3 regions of the Frankia umida genome follow, and region 1 is predicted to be linked to each of the others. Evidence: riboswitches for the same ligand, from Rfam matches in the RefSeq annotation. Region 1 holds a riboswitch; each other region holds the start of a gene.

Region 1 (6,678 bases):
GCGCCCGCAGATCGGCGAGCCGGGTGCGCCACTCGGGTGTGAGGGCGGAGACGACGTCGAGCAGCCCGACGACGAAGGTCAGCAGCGCCGCGACCCGCGGCACCCACGGCCGACCCCACGCCGGCAGACCCGGCGTCCACCGGGGACGCCCTCCGCCGCGTGGCCGCTGCGCGCTCCCCCGCTCCCGCTCGCCGCGACTGCCACCCGCCTGATCCGGACCAGCCGGACCAGCCGGATCACCCGGACCGGGTGAACGCCCCGAACCACCCGCACCCGCCGGACCACCCGGGGCGTCCCGGGTGCCACGTCCGCCGCCGGGATGGGGAGCGGAACCGCCGCGGGCGGAGCCACGGCCACGGGCCCCGGGCGCGCCGACGAGGCGCCGACCCACGGCCGGACGGTCCGCGGCAGGACGCTGCGGGCCGGTCGAGCCTGGGGTGCCCGCGATGCGGCCACCCCCACTGGACGTACTCATGCAGGCATCGTCCCCCCGACGGGTGACTGGGACAGCACGGGACCCGGGAGACGATAATCCCTTGCGCTCCAACCGCCCCGTAAACCACCCCGAACGAGGTGGCCGAGGGTCGAACCGACCGCATCGACCCGCCGGGCTTACCCCGCTGGCCCGGTCCGGGCCACCCCGCGGGATGGCGCGAACCGGGCCAGTCGAGGGCCAGACCAGCCGACGACGTCAGCCGAGGATGTCAGCCGACGTGCACGGGTGTTCCTTCGGCCGCGGTGGCCGTCTCCCGCCCGGCGTTGACCATCACGAACGTCACGACCGCGGCGATGGCGATCAGCACCGCGCTCCAGGTGAAGGCCGTCGTGTACCCCTCGATCTGGGACTGGGCGACGGCCTGACGGGAGTTGCCGTGATCGGCGAGGTAGCCGGAGACCGCCGTCGCGAACACCGTGTTGAGCAGCGCCGTGCCCAGCGAACCACCGACCTGCTGGGTGGTGTTGACCAGGGCGCTGGCCACCCCGGCGTCCTGCGGGTCGACCCCGATCAGCGCCACACTCGACAGCGGAACGAAGGAGAATCCCATCCCGAAGCTGATCAGCAGCACGGAGGGCAGCACGTGCGAGGCGTAGCCGGTGTCGAGGCCCACCCGCAGCAGCAACGCCATGCCGACCGCGGCGAGCACGGCACCCCCGCCGGCCAGCAGCCGCGGCCCGACCCGGGGCAGCAGTTGGCTCGCGACCCCGGCCGAGACGATGATCCCGCCGCTGAACGGCAGGAAGGCCAGGCCGGTCTTGAGCGCGCTGTAGCCCAGGGTCTGCTGGAAGTAGAAGGTGAGGAACAGGAACATCGCGAACAGGCCGGCGCCGGTGAACAGCGAGGCCAGGAACGACCCGCCGCGGTTACGTTCCAGCGCGACCCGCAGCGGTAGCAGCGGCGCGGAGGTCCGCATCTCGATCACGACGAACGCGACGAGCAGTGCGACCGCACCCGCGAGCAGCCCCAGCGTGCGGGCGTCGCTCCAGCCGTCGTCGGCGGCCACGGTGAAGCCGTAGACGAGCGCGACGAGCCCCGCGGTCACCGTCAGCGCGCCGGGCAGGTCGTAACTGGCCCTGCCCTCGGTGCGGCTCTCCCGCACGACCGGCGCGGCGGCGAGTGCGGTGACCAGCGCGATCGGTACGTTGACCAGCAGGCACCACCGCCACGAGGCGTACTCGGTGAGCAGACCACCGAGGATGAGGCCGATCGCCGCGCCACCGCCGGAGATCGCGCCGTACACGCCGAAGGCGCGGGCCCGCTCCTTGCTCTCGGTGAAGGTGACCGTGATCAGGGAGAGCGCGGCCGGTGCGAGCACCGCGGCGAACGCGCCCTGCAGCGCGCGGGCGGCGAACAGCAGCCCGGCGTTGGGCGCGAGACCACCCAGCGCCGAGGCGAGCGCGAACCCGATCAGACCCCAGATGAAGGCGCGCTTGCGGCCGACATAGTCGGCGATCCGGCCGCCGAGCAGCAGCAGACCGCCGAAGGCGAGGGTGTAGGCCGTCACCATCCACTGCCGGTTGGCGGTGGAGATGTGCAGCGCGTCCTGCGCGTGCGGCAGGGCGATGTTCACGATGGACGCGTCGAGCACGACCATGAGCTGCGCGACGGCGATGATCGACAGCGCCAGCCAGCGCCGTGGATCGGGAGCGTCGTCAGCCAGCGGCGCCGGATCATGATCTGTCCGGGCGGCGACGGTATCGGTCACGAGTGGGCTCCTAGCCACAACAGTCGAATTGCCGGATGTTCACGTCGGATGGCCGCGCATGGGCATACCGGCGCAGAACCGCGCACGACGACATGGCCGTCGCGTACGGGTGGGACGGACCGAACCTGGCTGGACGGGCACCAACCGGGCTGGTCAGACCGGGCTGGCTTGCTGGCTGGGTTGGCTTGCTGGCGGCATGACAAAGGGGACGTCTGACCAGGAGGACGGAACACCGCCCAGTGACGTGACACGATCAGCGCCCGCCGCGGACCACGGCGCGCACCCGACCGACGTCGACCCGAGAACCGATCAGACGTTCGGACAGATAATAGCTCAGACGTTCGAGGGGGCTGACGCTCGGGCCGCCAGGCCCGCGATCAGCGGCATGGCGACGTCATCGACGACGTGCGTGACGAACCGCTCGTCGAGCGGGCCGACACCGAACATCTGCCGGGTCAGGATCATGGACAGAATCGCCTCCGCCAGCGGGACGGCGTCGAGATCGGCGGGGATCTCACCCCGCCTGGCCGCCAGCACAAGCGCGTTTCCACACAGTTCGGCCTTGTTACGCACCATGTGCTCCTGGATGACCTCGGCCAACCGCGGGGACTCGGAGGCCGCGCGCAGCACCCCCATGAGCAGCCCACCGCCGACGTCGACGATCGAGCGAGCCATCAGCCGGACGTCGACCATCAGGTCGTCGCGCAGACTTCCGGTGTCGGCGGCGACATGTTCGGCGGGCGCCCGACGACGCAGCGCCTCGACGACCATCGCGTCCTTGCAGCTCCAGCGCCGGTAGATCGTCGCCTTGCTGGCCCGGGCCCGGTTCGCGACGGCGACCATGCTCATCCGCTCGTAGCCGACCTCGACGAGCAGTTCCAGCGCCGCGTCGAGAATCGCCTGCTCGCGGGACTCATCCCGAGGACGGCCCCGGCCCGAACCCTCCGGAGACGACACACATGCCTCCCTTCGCATCCGCGCGCACCACGGTCACAGCTCGATCACCACACCCACAGATCCCGCCAGGCGGACCACAGCCAGGTCAGGGACCGTCGACCACCAAACGAAACAGTACTGTGCCGTACTCATATTCAGACCCCCCGAAACGCCGTGACCCCTGCCACACCTGTGCGCGGACGCCGAGCCCGCGCCGTCTTCCCTCGCCAGAAAGGTCCCATCCGGATATTGTCTGTATCAGACATAAACAACAGAAGGCGAGGTGAGTACCGTGAGCCCGTTGGCGGAGATCGCCGTCATCACCGCCGTGTGCGTCGCGTCGGGGGCCCTGGGGAGCCTGCTGGGGCTGGGCGGTGGCACCTTCATCGTGCCGATCCTCACCCTCGCCTTCGGGCTGGACGTCCGGCTCGCGATCGGCGCCTCGGTGATCTCGGTCGTCGCCGGCAGCGCCGCCGCCTCACCCCGGTACCTGGACGAGGGCTTCGCGAACCTGCGTGTCGCGGTGACCCTCGAGGTCGCCACCGTCATCGGGGCGGTGATCGGGGCGCTGCTCGCCGGCCACCTCGGCACCCATGTCCTCTACACCATCTTCGGCGTGGTGCTCGCCTTCAGCGCGATCCAGATGCTGCGCACCCGCCGCGACGCGACGACCGACACGCTCGCGGTCCCCGGTGATCGCCTCGCCGATGTCCTCACCCTGCACGGCGACGTCGCGAACGGAAGCGAACGGCGTGCCTACCGGGTGACCAGAACCGCGACCGGCCTGACGATGATGACCGCCGCGGGCACGGTCAGCGGCCTGCTCGGCATCGGGTCGGGTGCGATGAAGGTGCCCGCGATGGACCTCGCGATGCGACTTCCCCTCAAGGTCTCGACCGCCACGAGCAGCCTCATGATCGGGGTGACCGGCGCCGCGAGCGCCGTCGTCTACCTGCAACGTGGGGACGTGGTTCCGGCCCTGGCCGGCGCGGTCGCGATCGGCACGGTGGTGGGCGCCCGACTCGGCTCCCGCCTGCTGTCCGTGGTGCCCGTCGCGACACTGCGCCTGGTCTTCCTCGCGGTCCTGCTGGTGATCAGCGTCCAGATGCTGCTGCGGGGTCTGGCATGACCCGCCCGCCCCCACCGCCGCAGGACCCACCCGAGGCGCCTGCGGTCTCCCCCGGACCAGCCGGGGCGCGGTGCGGCCATGAGGTCGGGGCGCGACCGGTCGCGTGGGTGCTGCGGGTCGGGGGGATTCTCGGGGTGCTGCTGGTGGTCGCCGGGCTGATCGCGGCGTTCGGCCAGAACGGCGCGGCGTGGACCGGCCGTTCCCACGGCGACATCCTCGGCCCGGGTGCCGCGCTGCGGCTGTCCGACCTGGCCGGTGGGCTGCGCCACGCGCGGGCGGACGCGATCGTCCTGCTCGGGATGGTGGTGCTCGCCGCCACCCCGGCCGCCGGGGTCGCCGCTGCCGGCTGGTGCTGGCTTCGCGGACGTCAGCCGCAGCTGGCCGCGGTGGCCGCGCTCGTCCTGGTGCTCCTGCTGGTCGCAGGTGCCCTCGGCGCCGCCGAGTAGCCCCCGACGTCACCGAACCGACGCCACCCGAAGCGACGCCACTCGGGCCGATGCCGTCCGATCCGGTGGGATCGGCGTGGACGATGTCCGGCGTGGCCATGTTCACCGTGCCGACCGGGAATGGCGGGCTTTGCTAGAGTCCGATCACTGTCCTGAGTGCCAGCGTCCAAGCCCCGGCTTGCTGGCCGGCAACCCTCCTCACGCAGCGGGGTGCCCCGGGTGACGACAGGGCCGCGGCGACCAGCCGATGGCAAGTGCAGACCCGACACGGGTTGTTCTCGGAGCAATGATGACCTCGATCATTTCTGCCGTGCCCACATCCACGCCCGCGCAGGCGGCGTTGCTCCCGGTGGAGGGGGCGGGGCTACAGGTGCCGCTGGCCGGCGGCGGCCAGGTGGAGTACGCCAACCTTGACTACGCGGCGAGCGCGCCGTGCCTGGAAGCCGTGGCCGATCATGTTCGCCGGGTGCTGCCGTACTCGGCGAGTGTGCACCGCGGCGCGGGGTTCGCCTCGGCGGTGTGCACGTCGCTGTACGAGGGGGCACGCCACGACGTCGCGCGTTTCCTCGGTGCCCGCGCCGAGGACGCCGTCCTGTTCACCCGCAACACCACCGACGCGGTGAACCTGCTGGCCCATGCCGTGGCGTCCACCGGCACCGGGGGTGCGGGCGGCGCGGCAGCGCAGGTCGTGCTGTTCGACCTCGAGCATCACGCGAACCTGCTGCCCTGGCGGCGGGTCGGGGCGCGCTGCGTCACCGTCCGCGCGACGTTGGGCGAAAGCCTGGAGGCGCTGGACGCCGAACTGCGGGCCGCGCCGGTGCGGCTGCTCGCGGTGACCGGGGCGTCCAATGTCACCGGGGAGGCGCCGCCGCTGCGGCGGCTGGCCCGGTTGGCCCATGACGTCGGCGCCCGGCTGTTCGTCGACGCGGCGCAGCTCGCCCCGCACCGGCGTATCGACATGGCCGCCCTCGGCATCGACTACCTGGCCTTCTCCGGTCACAAGCTGTACGCGCCGTTCGGCGCCGGGGTCCTGGTCGGACGGGCCGACTGGCTGGACACGGCCCCGCCGTACCTGGCCGGTGGCGGCGCGGTACGTGAGGTCGGCGCGGCCTCGGTCGACTGGGCCACCGGGCCGGCTCGACACGAGGCCGGCACGCCGAACCTCGCCGGCGCCACCGCGATCGCCGCCGCCTGCCGCACCCTCGCCGAGATCACCCCCGAGGTGTGGCGCGACCACGAGTCGGCGCTGCGCGACCGGCTGCTGCGGGGACTCGCCGCCCTGGACCAGGGTGCGCCGGGCCGGGTCGTCGTCCACCGCATCTGGCCCGAGAACAGCCAGCCCGAGGACGGCGCTTCCGACGGGGGCCGCGCGCAGGGGGTGGGAGTGGTGGCGTTCTCCCTGCCGGGACACGATCCGGGGTTGGTCTCGGCGTATCTGTCGGCCGAACACGGGATCGGGGTACGGGCCGGACGGTTCTGCGCGCATCCGCTGCTGGCCCGACTCGGGGCACCGGGTGGGGCGCTGCGGGCGAGCATCGGGGTCGGCACGACGTCGGCGCATGTCGACCGGCTGCTCGTCGCGCTCGAGGACTACCTGCGCACCGGTCCGCGGCTGTCCTACCACCAGCGCGACGGTGGCTGGCAGCCGGTGCGGGACGAGCGCCGCCTGCCCGCCTGGGCCGAGCAGTACGCCCAGGTCCCGGGCCAGTCCGCCGGGCAGGTAGGTGCCGCCCTGGCACCCTGCGGGACCTGAGGCTTTACCGCGGGCTCATCGGGGTGAAACCGTCCGTCGACGGCACGGCCGGACAGTGACGGCGTGCCACACAACGGGGGATTCACCGGGGCCAGTTGGAGCGACGCGGTCGCCCGCTGTCCCAAGTCGATGCTGCACGGGCCGTGTGCGGGAGTGGGAGCGGACGGTGACTGTGAGGTGCCCGGCGTGGGCGCCTGCTCCTTCCTGGCC
Region 2 (6,678 bases), on a different contig from region 1:
GGGAGAAGCGAGAGCGGGCCGGCGGGCTGGCCGAGCCCGTCTCGGCGCCGGTGTACGTCCCGGTGGACTTCAGCCGGGACGACCTCGGCGACGCGCTGGCCGCCGCGGGGCACCGCGAGTCGGCGCCGACCGTCTGGATCTGGGAGGGCGTCGTGCCCTACCTGACCCGCGGTCAGACGCTCGGGACGCTGCAGGTGATCGCGGCGCGGTCCGCGCCCGGCAGCCGGCTGATCATCCAGTATCACTCGCCGACACCGGGGTTCGCCCTTGGCCGGGGAGCCGCGGCGGTGCTGAGCCGGCTCACCGGCAGCGAGAACCCGATGGCACGGGAGCCGAACCGCTCCGCGTGGACGCCACGGGCAATGGGCCGCGCCGTCGCGGCGGGCGGCTTCACCGTCACCCGCGACGACACGCTGCTCGTCCTGGCCCGGCGGTTCGACACCCCGGCACGGCACCGCCAGTCACTGCGCGGCACCCGCATCCTCGTCGCCGACCGTCCCGCCGGCGGGCCATCGCCTGGCTGAGCGGGCCGCGGCCCGCCGACCACGGCACGGGGCAGCCTTGGCCCTGACTCGCAGAGGTGAGATCATCACGGGTAGCGCCGGTTGTCGCCATGCGGGCCAGCGAGGTCACCGTCGGCCGGTATCGGGGGGCGCACCGGCACCATGACTGTCGAGGACCGGCAGGAACCTGGCACGGAGGATGACGGCGAGCGGGTGGACGCCGCGGGGCTGCTGGGTCTGGCCGCGCTCGCGCGGGACCGGCTGGCGCACCTCCCGGACCCGGCGGACCAGCGGGCGAGTTCCTCGCCGCTGGCGGCCAGCTCGCCGTCATGCTGGAACGGGCCTTCGACGAGTCCGGCCAGCGGCGGCTGCTCGACGCGGCGATCGCGGTGAGCCGACTCGTGGTCGCCGGTGGTGACGGTTCCCAGCGGCTCGCTTCTCGCGGTGCGCACCCCCGCTGGCGAGCTCTGCGGCGGGGTGGTCCGGGTGCACGACGGTATTCTCGAACTACACACCGCACTCGGCGCGACCGCCATCGACCTGCGGACGGTCACCGAGATCCAGGCCGTCAGCTCCCGGTCGCCGTCGCTTTCCGCGTCGGCGATGTAGGTCTCGAGCCGCAGGGCGTTGTCGAGGCAGCTCTCGGTGAACCACAGCAGGTCGTACCGGGTGTCCTTCGCTCCCGTCACCGAGCCCCTCTGCGCGGTGGACGTCATGGTGAACGTCCTTCCTGGCGGCTGCTGCACTGCGTGGTGACCAACCGGGCACCGGCCGGTCGGGGAGCGCGACGGGGTCTGTTGCATCGGCTGATCGTCTGGGCGGAGCGCAGGCGTTTCAGTCCGCGCATGGGCCGGAGCCTGGCTTTCAGACGGCTGTGGTCGGATAGGGTGACGCGTCGCGGTGGGCTGGAGGAACTCCAGCCGGTTTCCCAGGATGTCGAAGGCGTAGAAGCGGCGGAGCCCCGGGAAGTTGTCGTCCCAGGTGACCGTGATGCCCTTGTCGGTCAGCCGGTTCGCCAGCCCGTCCAGATCCTCGACGAGGATGCCGGGGTGGGCCTTGCGCGCCGGCCGGAAGTCTCCTCGACACCGAGGTGGATCTCCAGTCGGTCCGCGCGTAGCCACAGCCCGCCGCGCGTTGCCAGCACCGGCGGCTTCTGGCTCTCGGTCATGCCCAGCACGTCGACGTAGAACCTGCGGCAGAGTTCCTCGCTGCCGGGTGGGATCGCCAGCTGGACGTGGTGTGGGCCCAGGCCGTGCGGGGAGGTGGCGTCGGTCGTGTCGTAGGGCAGTGCGGGACGGTGAACCATGGGTCGCTGTCCTCTCGGGTCACGGCGGCCATCAGCCGGCCGCCCGGTCGAGTCGCGCGCCAGACCCGGTCCACCTCGGACGGTAGGTAGCCGTCCTTCGGCCCGCCAGCACGGCTTCTGAGGTGCCCGGCGCGGCGAGCCAGGTCCATGTTGATCGCCACGAACAGTCGCCGAAGATCCGGAGCGGCGCAGAGGCAACCGTACTCGAGGACCAGGCTCCGGCCGGGGTCCTTCGTCATCCAGACGAAAGGTGCTCTCGACAACGATTCTGTCGGACCACCGGTCGGGCATTTTGCCCATAATATTAGGGGACTACTGCCCTATTTTGATAGACGCTTTGCAGATGTGGATTAGTTCGTGATATGAATATCCAGTCAATTGAGGACTATGTGACTGGTCTCCGGAAGGATTTAATAAGAATGCGTCGGAATCGGATGTGCGTAGTTATTTTCGGAACGCTTCTCGCGTGTGGAGGTATGCTGCCTCTCGCCGGTGCGGCGGTTGCCCAGGCTCCGTATGACAACATCGGTGACTTGGCCTACCAGAATCAGCAGCTCAACGCGAATCTGATCTCCCAGAATGGGACCTACCAAAATATCTACTACAACACCCGGGGGATGGCGCCGATCCGTTCCTGGTAGATTTTCGTCGCCGTGTGCGACATCAATGCGGGGCGGATTCCAACGGTCAGTGCACCGACGGTCCAAATTCTTTCAGATTGTGGGTCTCGGCGTAGGCCTCGTCGGGGTTTTCCAGTCGAGGACTTTCCGGGGTCTGCCGTTGAGTTCGGCGGCGATGGCGTCGAGTTCGTTTTGACTGAAGCCGGAGAGGTCGGTACATTTCGGGCTCTCCGCAGTGGGTTGGGGAGTGTGTACGGTCATGAGCCGTGTGTGACGGCTTGGGGTGACGGAACGTAGTCGCGGTTTGGTTCGGGAAGCGGGACACCCGCCCGCTGAAATGATCGCTCTTGCCAGAAAAAGATCATCAAGCGGGCGGGTGCGTGTGTCCCAGGGTAGAGGCTGTGCGTTGGGTGGGTTGCCGGGGCTGCCGGCCGGGGTCGAGGTCGAGCTGGTCGAGCGGGCGGCCGGAGTCAGCTGGCACACCGCGCACCGTGGCTTCGTCGCGGTGGCCGAGGAGGCGGGGATCGTGGTCACCGCCCCGGCCGCTGGGACCGGGCCCGACGGGCCGGTCGCAGACCAGGAGACCACCGCCGACGGGGAGGCAGGCCGGCCGGTGCGGTCGGTGTCCGGGCCGCTGCCGGGCGTCGAGGTGCTCGGGATCGACGACCACCGCCGGGGCCGTCCCCGCTACCAGCGGGACCCGCTCTCCGGCGGCTGGGTCGCCGACGCCGACCGCTGGCAGACCGGGTTGTTCGACTCCGCTGGTGGCCACGGCCTGCTCGGGGCCGTCGAGGGCAGCACGGCGGCGGCCACGGTCGGCTGGATCGAGGCCCGGCCCGCCGCCTGGCGCGCGGGCATCCGGGCGGTCACGATCGACATGTCCACCGTCTACAAGGCTGCCGCCCGCGACGCGCTCCCACACGCGATGATCGCGGTCGACCCGTTCCACGTCGCGCAGCTGGCGAACAAGGCGGTCGGGGATGTCCGCCGCCGGGTCACCCACCAGCTCCGTGACCGCCGCGGCCGGGCCACCGACCCCGAATACACGATCCGCAACCTGCTGGTGCGCGGCCCCGGCGCACTCTCCGGCAACGGCCGCGCGAAGAACCACCTACTCGACCTGCTCGCGCTCTCCCCGACCCGCACCGGCCGAGCCACCACCCGCACCGACGTCGACCGGGCCCTCACCAGGTTCTTCGACTACTGCGCCACGACCGGCGCGACCGTCCCCGAGATCGTCGCTCTCGCCGAAACGATCTCGGACTGGCGCGTCGAGATCACAGCCGCCGTCCTGCACGGCCTGTCCAACGCCGCGGCTGAGGGAGCCAACCGGCTGATCAAACTCGTCTACCGGACCGCCTTCGGCCTGACCAACGTCGCCAACCAGCAACGTCGCCAACCAGCAACGGCGCGCCCCCACCGACCCCCGCCCCCAGCGCCTCGCCCACATCCGCGGGCTGCTCCTGTCCGGCCAGGCCTCTCCCGCGGTGCTACTGGCATGCGAAGACCACGAGGTGCTGGGCATGGCCACCTACGCGTTCCTCTGGCCGGCCGCGGGCGTGACACAGTCACTTTTCCTCAAGGAACTCTACGTTCGCGAACACGCCCGACGCCGCGGCATCGGAGGCCTCCTCATGGATCACCTCCGCCGCATCGCCACCGAAACCAATTGCAGCAGAGTCGAATGGACCACCGACCTCGACAACCAGTCAGTGCAAAGTTTCTACCGTGCACAGGCTTCACCGTGAATACGGGAAAGGTGTTCTATCGGACGGAGATCTGATGAGCCGAGCCGCATGAGCCGACACCACAGCTCGGCCAGTGTTGTCCGGGGCAGACCGAGGACCGTCGACAGCTCGACGTGGATCAGCTGTTCGCCGTGGGGCCAGTGACGGGTCCCACGGCGTTCTCGACGGGCAGGGCGCCGAGGTCCTGCGTTCCGCACTTCATCGCATGTTCGTGTTGACGTGGCTCTCTGTGGCCGGGGACAATCGACTCTCGTTGATCATCCAGAGGATCTGAGGGACCTGGCCCGGTGACGGTCCGGCAACCTGTCCAGCGCGGGCAAGGTGCCAACGCCAGGAACGATGAGGAAACTCCGATGAGTGTTCAGCTCGATGTTCCTGTTCTCGCTGGTTCCCTGGTGCGGCTGGAGCCGTTGACGATGGAGCACGCGGTCGACCTGGCCGCGGCCGTCGAGGAGGACCGGGAGACCTACGGGTTCACGCTGGTTCCCCGTGGGAGCCAGACGCGGGGGTATGCGGCGGCGCTGTTGGCCAGGCCTGGGCTGACGCCGTTCGCCCAGGTCCGGGTGCGTGACGGGAAAGCCGTGGGGTGCACCGGATTCCTGGATCCGCGGCCCTGGCCGGATCGGCCGGCCCTGCGAGCCGTCGAAATCGGCTCCACCTGGCTCGCGGCGTCCGCGCAGGGCAGCGGCATCAACGCCGAGGCGAAGCTTCTGCTGCTGGGGTATGCGTTCGAGACCCTGGGGGTCGCACGGGTCGATCTGAACACCGACGCCCGCAACCACCGGTGCCGGCGGGCGTTGACACGACTGGGTATCAGCTTCGAGGGCGTCCTTCGCAACTGGTCGATGTCCTGGGCGCCGGGGGAGGAGGGGACGGTGCGGGACTCGGCGATGTTCGCGGTGGTCGCTTCCGAATGGCCGGCTGTCCGACGAGCCCTCATGACCCGTCTGGCCTCGGCGGGCATGGCCGCAGGAGTGTCTGGCCCGCCGGCGTCGTGATCGACTCGATCTTCACCCAGAGATCAACGGGTGCTCAATCTGGCCGACAGGTGCTGCCCGTTCTCAGGAACCGGCGCCGATCTTGTGATGGCTGTGTCCCAGTTTCGGCGGTTGGCCTGCCTTGGGAAGGTCTTCTGTCTCATCCCATCTTGGCGGGCAGGGGGACAGGGGCCAGGTCGACCAGCGGCGGGTGTCCTTGATGTGATGTGGGTATGGCCATCCCGCCGCACATGCATCCGTTCGTGCTCGACGTGGCGCCCGCCCACCGTCGGCGTATCGGCGCGATCGACGTCCACAGCACCGACCCGTCCGCCGAGCGGCGTCGGCCCGCCGTGGTGTTCGTGCACGGCGGGCCCGTACCGGCGCAGCTGGAGCCGACCCCCCGGGACTGGCCGACCTTTCTCGGTTACGGCGCGCTCGCCGCCGCCCATGGCCTCGTCGGGGTCACCGTCGACCATGGCCTGCACGGCCCCGGTGACTACCCGGTCGCCGGGCGGAACGTGCGTTCGGCCGTCGAGCAGGCACGCGCCGTCGAGGGCGTCGACCCCGACCGGGTCGGCCTGTGGTTCTTCTCCGGTGGCGGTCCGCTCGCGGCCGGATGGCTCGCCGCCGTGCCCCCGTGGCTGCGCTGCGTCGCGCTGAGCTACCCGTTCCTGAGCGTTCCGCCGGGCGTCCCGGACGGCGCCGAGTTCGACGCGGTTGGCGCCGTCGCCACCCCGGGGCGGCCGCCGATCCTGCTCACCCGGGTCGGTGCCGAGTTCCCGGTGGCGGTGCCCGGCCAGAACGCCTTCGTCGATGCCGCCCGTGCCCACGGCGTTCCGATCGAGGTCATCGACGTCCCGAACGGTCAGCACGGCTTCGACAGCCTCGACCACACCGACGAGTCCCGAACGGCCGTGACCAGGGCCATGACCTGGGTCGCGGCAACGCTGCACGCCAGGGGTGCCGTCGGGGCGTCCGGCCGCTGACCAACCTGGGCGGCCGGGTCAACTCCGGTGCGGTCTGCCGCGGTACATGGAGCGGAGTCCACGGACATGGTGTACAGAGTGTGATCGTCCAGCGACTTACTGGAGTGGCGGTCCGTGACGTGAAGCGACCGCCGCGTGATCCTTCTCGAGAACGACGAAGAGTTCGATGAGGAGATGCGCGATGGTCGTGCGTCCAGCTGCGGGGACGCTGCGCGCCACTGCTCCGGGGCGCCGGGCGTCCGCCCTCGGCGAGGGTCACAACGATGATCTCTTGCCGGCCGACCTCGACCTCAGCTGCCCGGGCTGATCAGGCTGGGCAGCTGACGTAGGCGCCGGCCGGGAGGCCGAGGTCGGCCAGGTGTGCCCCGGCCCGTACTTACGGCGCCCCCCAGGTGGTCCTGCGCAGGGTGAGGTTGTTGGCGTCGTTGGCGTCGGTCGCGGTGGTGCCGGAGTCGTCGCGCGGTGGCCAGTAGGCGCCGAGGCCGTGCGGGATGAGGTCGCCCAGGCGTGGGCGTAGGTCCTGGCCGAGGGGCGC
Region 3 (6,678 bases), on a different contig from region 1:
GTGCTGCGCCCCAAGGCGGACGGCCGCGCCGCCCACTTCTACACGGTCGTCTCCCGCGACACCCTCGACCAGGAGTACGCCGCGCACCGCCAGCGCTTCCTCGCCGAACAGGGCTACGCGTACACGATCGTCGACGCCGACGACATCCCCGACGGCGCCGGCAGCTCCGACCAGAGCTAGTCGGGGTCGGGCGGGTCGATCAGGTCGGCTGGTCGCACGCTCACCGGGAACGGGCGGACGGTGTGGAACTCGCCGTCCGCCCCGGTCACGCTGGACGTCACGTAGGCGCCGCCGACCAGCTCGAACGCCGTCAGCGTCATCGAGTCCGGGTCGACCAGCCAGCAGGCCGGGACGCCCCACTCCCGGTAGAGATCGAGTTTGACGGTCCGGTCGTAGCGGCGGGTGCTCGCGTCGGCGACCTCCACGACCAGAAACGGCCGCTCCCGCAGCGTTCGCCCGCCCGGTGCGGGGCTGGAGGCGACGACCACATCCGGCACCAGCAGACAGCGGTCGGACACCTCGACGCTGACGCCCGCCGGCAGCACCTGCGCGCCGGAGGTGGACACGCCGGCCAGCAGCTGGGCGAGGCGGCTGGTCACCCGGGCACGCAGCGGCGTGGGCCAGGGTCGCACGACACACAGGCCGTCGACCACCTCGACGCGGGCATCGCCACCACCCGCCGCGAGGTCGGCGACAGTGACCGGCGGGGCGGGGACTGTCAGCGACGGACGACGGGCACGGAACTGCGCACTGGCCTGGACCACGCCGTCCATCGTGCCGCGCGGACCGCGGCGTGTCGAAACCCGCTCAGGTCAATTGTCCGTGTCGCGCAATTCGTCGACTTCAAATGATCAGTCGACGGAAAATTGTCGATAAGAAGTGACATAAAACTCTTGCCGGGCCGTCCTACTGCCTGGTAACTTGCTCTCCGCTGCAGGAGATTGTGATTTACCCGCAGAAGGCCGTCTTTGGGAGCGCCTCCCGGCGCTCGCTCCGTCCCGAGTGTGCGCCTGCTCCCAGGCCGCGGCGGCTCACCTCCGTGGAACCTCCCGTCCACGGAGGTGAGCACCCGCCTCCCCGCCTTCCGCCTCCCGGTCTCCCCCGGTCCCCCTGATGCCTCGCCAGCTCGACTGCGGGCTCCTGTGGGCCCTTCTGTCTCCGCTTCGGGTCGGGTCTCTGGCGTGCCGGCCCGCCTGTGCCCCTCCCGGTCGAGGGGTGGAGTGCCGTCGGGGCCGGGAGGATCGACCATCCAGTCGGATTGATCCACGCTGATCCGTGGTGGCTCGGATTTGTCCACCCCATCCGGGGGGTATCCCCAGGTTCAGTCGAATCTGCGTGATGAATGCCTCTTTTCTGGCATTGTCGCTGCGATCAAGCGGTTCGGGAGAACCACCACAGAAACGGCGAAAGGCGACTCCGCGTCGAAGCGGAGCCGCCTTTCGCCGTTACCATTCGTGCTGTGTCGACGCGGTGCGGGTGGTGCGCCGCCCCACCTCGACCCGGCCGAGCCCGGTCTGATGTGGCCGGGACGGCCGGTGGTGCCGAGCTGACGTCCTGAGACTGGAGGAGTCTCAGAAGTCCATGTCGCCGCCGCCGCCGGGGACGGCGGGGGCCGGGTTCTTCTCCGGCTTGTCGGCGATGACGGCCTCGGTGGTGAGGAACAGGCCGGCGATCGACGCGGCGTTCTGCAGCGCCGAGCGGGTGACCTTGGCCGGGTCGATGATGCCGGTGGCGATCAGGTCGACGTACTCACCGGTGGCGGCGTTGAGGCCGTGGCCGGTGGGCAGGTTACGGACCTTGTCGACCACGACGCCACCCTCGAGACCGCTGTTGAAGGCGATCTGCTTGATGGGGGCCTCGAGCGCGAGGCGGACGATGTTGGCGCCCGTGGCCTCGTCGCCGGAGAGGTCGAGCTTCTCGAAGGCGGTGATCGACGCCTGGAGCAGCGCGACGCCACCACCGGCGACGATGCCCTCCTCGACGGCGGCCTTGGCGTTGGAGACCGCGTCCTCGATGCGGTGCTTCTTCTCCTTGAGCTCGACCTCGGTGGCCGCGCCGACCTTGATGACGGCGACACCACCGGCGAGCTTCGCGAGGCGCTCCTGGAGCTTCTCGCGGTCGTAGTCCGAGTCGGACTTCTCGATCTCGTTGCGGATCTGGCTGACCCGACCGGCGATCTGGTCGGGGTCGCCCGCACCTTCGACGACGGTGGTCTCGTCCTTGGTGACGACGATCTTGCGCGCGCGGCCGAGCAGGTCGAGCGAGGTGCTCTCGAGCTTGAGGCCGACGTCCTCGGAGATGACCTGGCCACCGGTGAGGATGGCGATGTCACCGAGGATCGCCTTGCGGCGGTCGCCGAAGCCGGGAGCCTTGACCGCGACGCTCTTGAAGGTGCCGCGGATCTTGTTGACGACCAGGGTGGCCAGGGCCTCGCCCTCGACGTCCTCGGAGATGATGACCAGCGGCTTGCTGGTCTGCATGACCTTCTCCAGCAGCGGGAGAACGTCCTTGACCGCCGCGATCTTGCTGTTGACGATCAGGATGTACGGGTCGTCGAGGACGGCTTCCTGGCGGTCGGCGTCGGTGACGAAGTACGGCGAGATGTAGCCCTTGTCGAAGCGCATGCCCTCGGTGAGCTCAAGCTCGAGACCGAAGGTGTTGCTCTCCTCGACGGTGACCACACCCTCCTTGCCGACCTTGTCCAGCGCCTCGGCGATGAGCCCGCCGATCGCGGGGTCACCGGCCGAGATGGAGGCGGTGGAGGCGATCTGCTCCTTGGTCTCCACCTCCTTGGCCTGCTTGGACAGCTCCTCGGAGACGCGCTCGACCGCGACCTCGATGCCCTTCTTCAGGCCGAGGGGGTTGGCGCCGGCGGCCACGTTGCGCAGACCCTCACGGACCAGCGCCTGGGCCAGGATCGTCGCGGTGGTGGTGCCGTCACCCGCGACGTCGTTGGTCTTCTTCGCGACTTCCTTGACGAGCTCCGCGCCGATCTTCTCGTACGGGTCCTCGAGCTCGATCTCCTTGGCGATGGAGACACCGTCGTTGGTGATCGTGGGGACGCCCCACTTCTTCTCCAGCACGACGTTGCGACCCTTGGGGCCGAGCGTGACCTTGACGGCGTCGGCCAGCTGGTTCATGCCGCGCTCCAGGCCGCGCCGAGCCTCCTCATCGAAGGCAATGATCTTCGGCATGGTTTCTGGGTCCTCCCAGTGGGATGGCAGGTTCGATGGCCTGGCCACAACGACGCCCGCGACGGACGGCTCCCGCCAGCTCCGGCCAGGTGCGGACAAACCGCCATGACAGCCGGGAGGACTGGGCAGCCTCGCCGTTTCAGCCTTGGCACTCCCATCACGAGAGTGCCAGCTCATGTTTAGCACTCACCCTGGGAGAGTGCAAGCGCGCCCTCGGTCGGCGAGCCCCGCCGCACCCGTTGTTCCCCGTCCCGAGCCGCCCCCGCAACCGGCTGTGCGACCGTTCGTCCCCTGCTGTTCCCCTCGTCCGCGTCCGGCGGCACCGACAGCCGCTTCTAGGACATTTCGGATGCCTCCTGGACGCCCGCTGGCCGCCGGTGGACGTCGCTCCACGCCGGTGGACGCCCGGTCCTGAGGTAACCGAGAGGAGAAACCGGCACCCGCGGTGGCCAAGGCGCACCGAATGTCACGAAGCCCGCTCGGCGGACCGTCGCACCACGCCCCCGTGACCAGGGGTCAGGCACGGGGCCGTGGGCAGGCCTCAGGCGGCGGAGTCGTCGCCCAGGCCTGCGGCCTCGAAGGCGCGCAGGGAGGGCTTGATGGTGGCGGTGGGGCCACCGGTCTCGACCAGCGGGTCGAGGGTCTTCAGGCCGTCACCGGTGTTGTAGATGACGGTCTCGGCCTCGGGGTCGAGTAGGCCCTCGCGCAGCAGACGGCGCAGAGTCGCCACCGTGACGCCACCGGCGGTCTCCCCGAAGATCCCCTCGGTGCGGGCGAGCAGGCGCATGCCCTCGAGGATCTCGGGGTCGGTGACGTCGGTGATCGCGCCGCCGGTGCGGCGGGCGACGTCCAGGGCGTAGGGGCCGTCGGCGGGGTTACCGATGGACAGCGACTTGGCGATCGTCGACGGACGGACGGGGGCGACGGTGTCGACCCCGCGGCTGAAGGCGGCGGCGACGGGGTTGCAGCCGGCGGCCTGGGCGCCGAAGACCCGGTAGGGGGTCGGCTCGACCAGGCCGAGCTTGCCGAGCTCACCGAACGCCTTGTCGACCTTGGTCAGCAGCGAGCCGGACGCGATCGGCACGACGACCTGCTGGGGGAGCCGCCAGCCGAGCTGCTCGGCGACCTCGTAGCCCAGCGTCTTGGAACCCTCGGCGTAGAACGGGCGCACGTTGACGTTGACGAACGCCCACTCGTACTCGCCGGCCAGTTCGCTGCACAGCCGGTTGACATCGTCATAGGTGCCCTGGATGGCGACCAGGGTGCCGCCGTACACACCGGTGGAGACGGTCTTGCCGGCCTCGAGGTCGTGCGGGACGAGGACGACCGAGCGCAGCCCGGCACTGGCGGCGTGCGCGGCCACCGACTGGGCGAGGTTACCGGTGGACGCGCAGGCCACCGTGGTGAAACCAAGCTCACGGGCGGCGGACAGGGCGACCGAGACAACCCGGTCCTTGAACGAGTGGGTGGGGTTGGCGCTGTCGTCCTTGACGTACAGCGTCTTCATCCCGAGTTCGGCGGCCAGCCGCGGGGCGTGGCGCAGTGGCGTCCAGCCGGCACCGAGGGAGACCCGGCGGGACGGGTCGTGGCCGGCGGGCAGCAGGCCGACGTAACGCCACAGGTTGCGCGGGCCGGCCTCGATCGACTCCCGGGTGACCCGGCGCAGCAGGTCCGGGTCGTAGGAGATCTCCAGCGGGGCGAAGCACTCGACGCACACATGGCTCGGTGACAGCGGGTAGGTCGCTCCGCAGTGGCGACAGGACAGGCCGACGGCGGGGTTGGCCACGTCCAGGGCGGAGGCGGTGGCGCGCTCGGGCGCGAGAGTCATGGAGAAGCTCCTCATCTTTCCCGCGGCAACCTGCCACAGGTCGGAATTAGCACCTGCCGCGCACGCACAGCGTGCGGGTGGTTGCCGGGGCTTCGCCGGGCCGTTCCCTCTGCCCCTCTGGATGAGCCAGATGAAGTTGTCTGTCCGTACTGTAGACCGCGTGCCCGAGATCGTGCACCGATGTTTCCTGGTTCACGGTTGTGTGTCGCGTCAGCCAGTGTCCCACCGGGTGCCGTCCTAGGACCAGGGAGTTCATAACAGTGAGTGTCCGCGTCGTCTACACCGATCTTGACGGCACGATGGTCGGGCCCGGGGGCTGCTTCTTTCTCGCCGAGGGCGGGGGGGTGACCCTGGAGCCCGCGCAGGCGCTCATCGAGCTGCACACCGCGGGAGTCCTGCTGGTGCTGGTGAGCGGGCGCACCCGGCCGCAGCTGCTCGAGGCGGCGCAGATCTTCGGCGCGGACGGGTTCATCGGCGAGCTCGGTGCGATCGTCGGCTGGAACCGCGGGCGCGACAGCGAGATCCTGCGCGGTGCGATGCCGTCCGACTTCGACCAGGTCCCACCCGTCCTGCTGGACAAGCTGATCGACCGTCATCCCGGTGAGCTGGAGCTGCACACGCCCTGGCACACCGGGCGTGAGATCGATGTGATGCTGCGCGGGCGGATCGAGGTCGCCGAGGTCGACGCGTGGCTCACCGAGATCGGTTTCGGCTGGCTGAGCATGCGCGACAACGGGCTGATCTCGCCGTCGCACATGCCGCATCTCGGCGGCCAGCCGCACGTCTACCACCTGGTGCCAGACGGCGTCAGCAAGGGCGACGCCGTGGCCTACGACCTGCGCCGACGTGGGCTGTCGCCGACCGAGGCGATCGCGATCGGCGACTCGGCGAGTGATCTGGAGATGGCCGCGCACGTCGGTCGGATGCACCTGGTCGCCAACGCGCTGCGTCATCCCAGCATCCCCGGGCTGCTACCGAAGTACGACAACGTCACCATTGAGGACGGCTCCGTCGGCGCCGGTTGGGCCAATGCGGTGCGTCAGGCCATCGTCGACTGAGAGTCACCGAGGGTTGCCTCGGGTCGATGGTGCGTGGGCGGTGGCCGTCCGGCGAAAAGGCATCGGTACCAGCGAGAGACCAACATCTGGGCTGAGCGGTGCGCCGGAGCGGGCCTTCACGGCGGCGCAGATGGCCTACTCTCCGCTGTGTGCAACGCATGTCGGACGTCACACACAGCACCGCTGTGGCCCCTGCTTCCGTATCGGCGGACCCTGCCCCCGTGCCCCCGGATGCTGCGCCCGCGCCCCCGGAGCCTGTTCCCGCGCCCTCGGCTGCTACCGGGACGGCGCGGGTCCTCGTCGCGTCGAACCGTGGGCCGGTCGCGTTCGCCGATGGTCCGGACGGCGAGCTGCTGCTGCGACGTGGCGCCGGCGGGCTGGTGTCCGGGCTCGGGCAGGCGGCCGCCGACGCGCCGCCGGACGCCGACCGCCTGGTGTGGGTGTGCGCGGCCCTGGGGGACGCCGATCGGCGGGCGGCGAGCCGGGCGCCCGACGGGCGGCTCGACCGGGCTGGCTTCGACACCGGCCGCGCCGCGGTGCGCATCCTCGACATCGATCAGGAGATCTTCGACCGGGCCTACAACGCCGTGGCGAACCG

Evidence for each region. Region 1 has a riboswitch for S-adenosylmethionine ahead of MXD59_RS17465 (aminotransferase class V-fold PLP-dependent enzyme). Riboswitches for the same ligand answer to the same signal wherever they lie in the genome.
Region 2: another riboswitch for S-adenosylmethionine. It lies ahead of MXD59_RS20480 (GNAT family N-acetyltransferase); the one in region 1 lies ahead of MXD59_RS17465 (aminotransferase class V-fold PLP-dependent enzyme).
Region 3: another riboswitch for S-adenosylmethionine. It lies ahead of thrC (threonine synthase); the one in region 1 lies ahead of MXD59_RS17465 (aminotransferase class V-fold PLP-dependent enzyme).

What each region holds. Positions count from the first base shown of each region.
Region 1 is NZ_JALKFT010000018.1:45,309-51,986, reverse strand. Features, by position in the region: gene MXD59_RS17490 (phosphatidylglycerol lysyltransferase domain-containing protein) at 1-475, opposite strand, end outside; gene MXD59_RS17485 (MFS transporter) at 705-2,204, opposite strand; gene MXD59_RS17480 (TetR/AcrR family transcriptional regulator) at 2,538-3,161, opposite strand; gene MXD59_RS17475 (sulfite exporter TauE/SafE family protein) at 3,433-4,269, shown strand; gene MXD59_RS17470 (DUF1634 domain-containing protein) at 4,266-4,715, shown strand; SAM riboswitch class IV at 4,864-4,978, shown strand; gene MXD59_RS17465 (aminotransferase class V-fold PLP-dependent enzyme) at 5,026-6,468, shown strand; gene MXD59_RS27005 (methylenetetrahydrofolate reductase C-terminal domain-containing protein) at 6,532-6,678, shown strand, end outside.
Region 2 is NZ_JALKFT010000027.1:137-6,814, reverse strand. Features, by position in the region: gene MXD59_RS20505 (class I SAM-dependent methyltransferase) at 1-524, shown strand, start outside; gene MXD59_RS20500 (hypothetical protein) at 590-1,192, opposite strand; partial or broken gene MXD59_RS27455 (IS6 family transposase) at 1,309-1,386, opposite strand; gene MXD59_RS20490 (VOC family protein) at 1,507-1,809, opposite strand; gene MXD59_RS20485 (transposase) at 2,836-4,212, shown strand; SAM riboswitch class I at 4,432-4,523, shown strand; gene MXD59_RS20480 (GNAT family N-acetyltransferase) at 4,531-5,175, shown strand; gene MXD59_RS20475 (alpha/beta hydrolase) at 5,388-6,143, shown strand; gene MXD59_RS26630 (hypothetical protein) at 6,325-6,450, shown strand; gene MXD59_RS20470 (hypothetical protein) at 6,520-6,678, opposite strand, start outside.
Region 3 is NZ_JALKFT010000001.1:334,821-341,498, reverse strand. Features, by position in the region: gene MXD59_RS01330 (DNA repair helicase XPB) at 1-180, shown strand, start outside; gene MXD59_RS01325 (Uma2 family endonuclease) at 177-773, opposite strand; gene groL (chaperonin GroEL) at 1,572-3,194, opposite strand; gene thrC (threonine synthase) at 3,736-5,022, opposite strand; SAM riboswitch class I at 5,031-5,150, opposite strand; gene MXD59_RS01310 (HAD family hydrolase) at 5,283-6,080, shown strand; gene MXD59_RS01305 (alpha,alpha-trehalose-phosphate synthase (UDP-forming)) at 6,239-6,678, shown strand, end outside.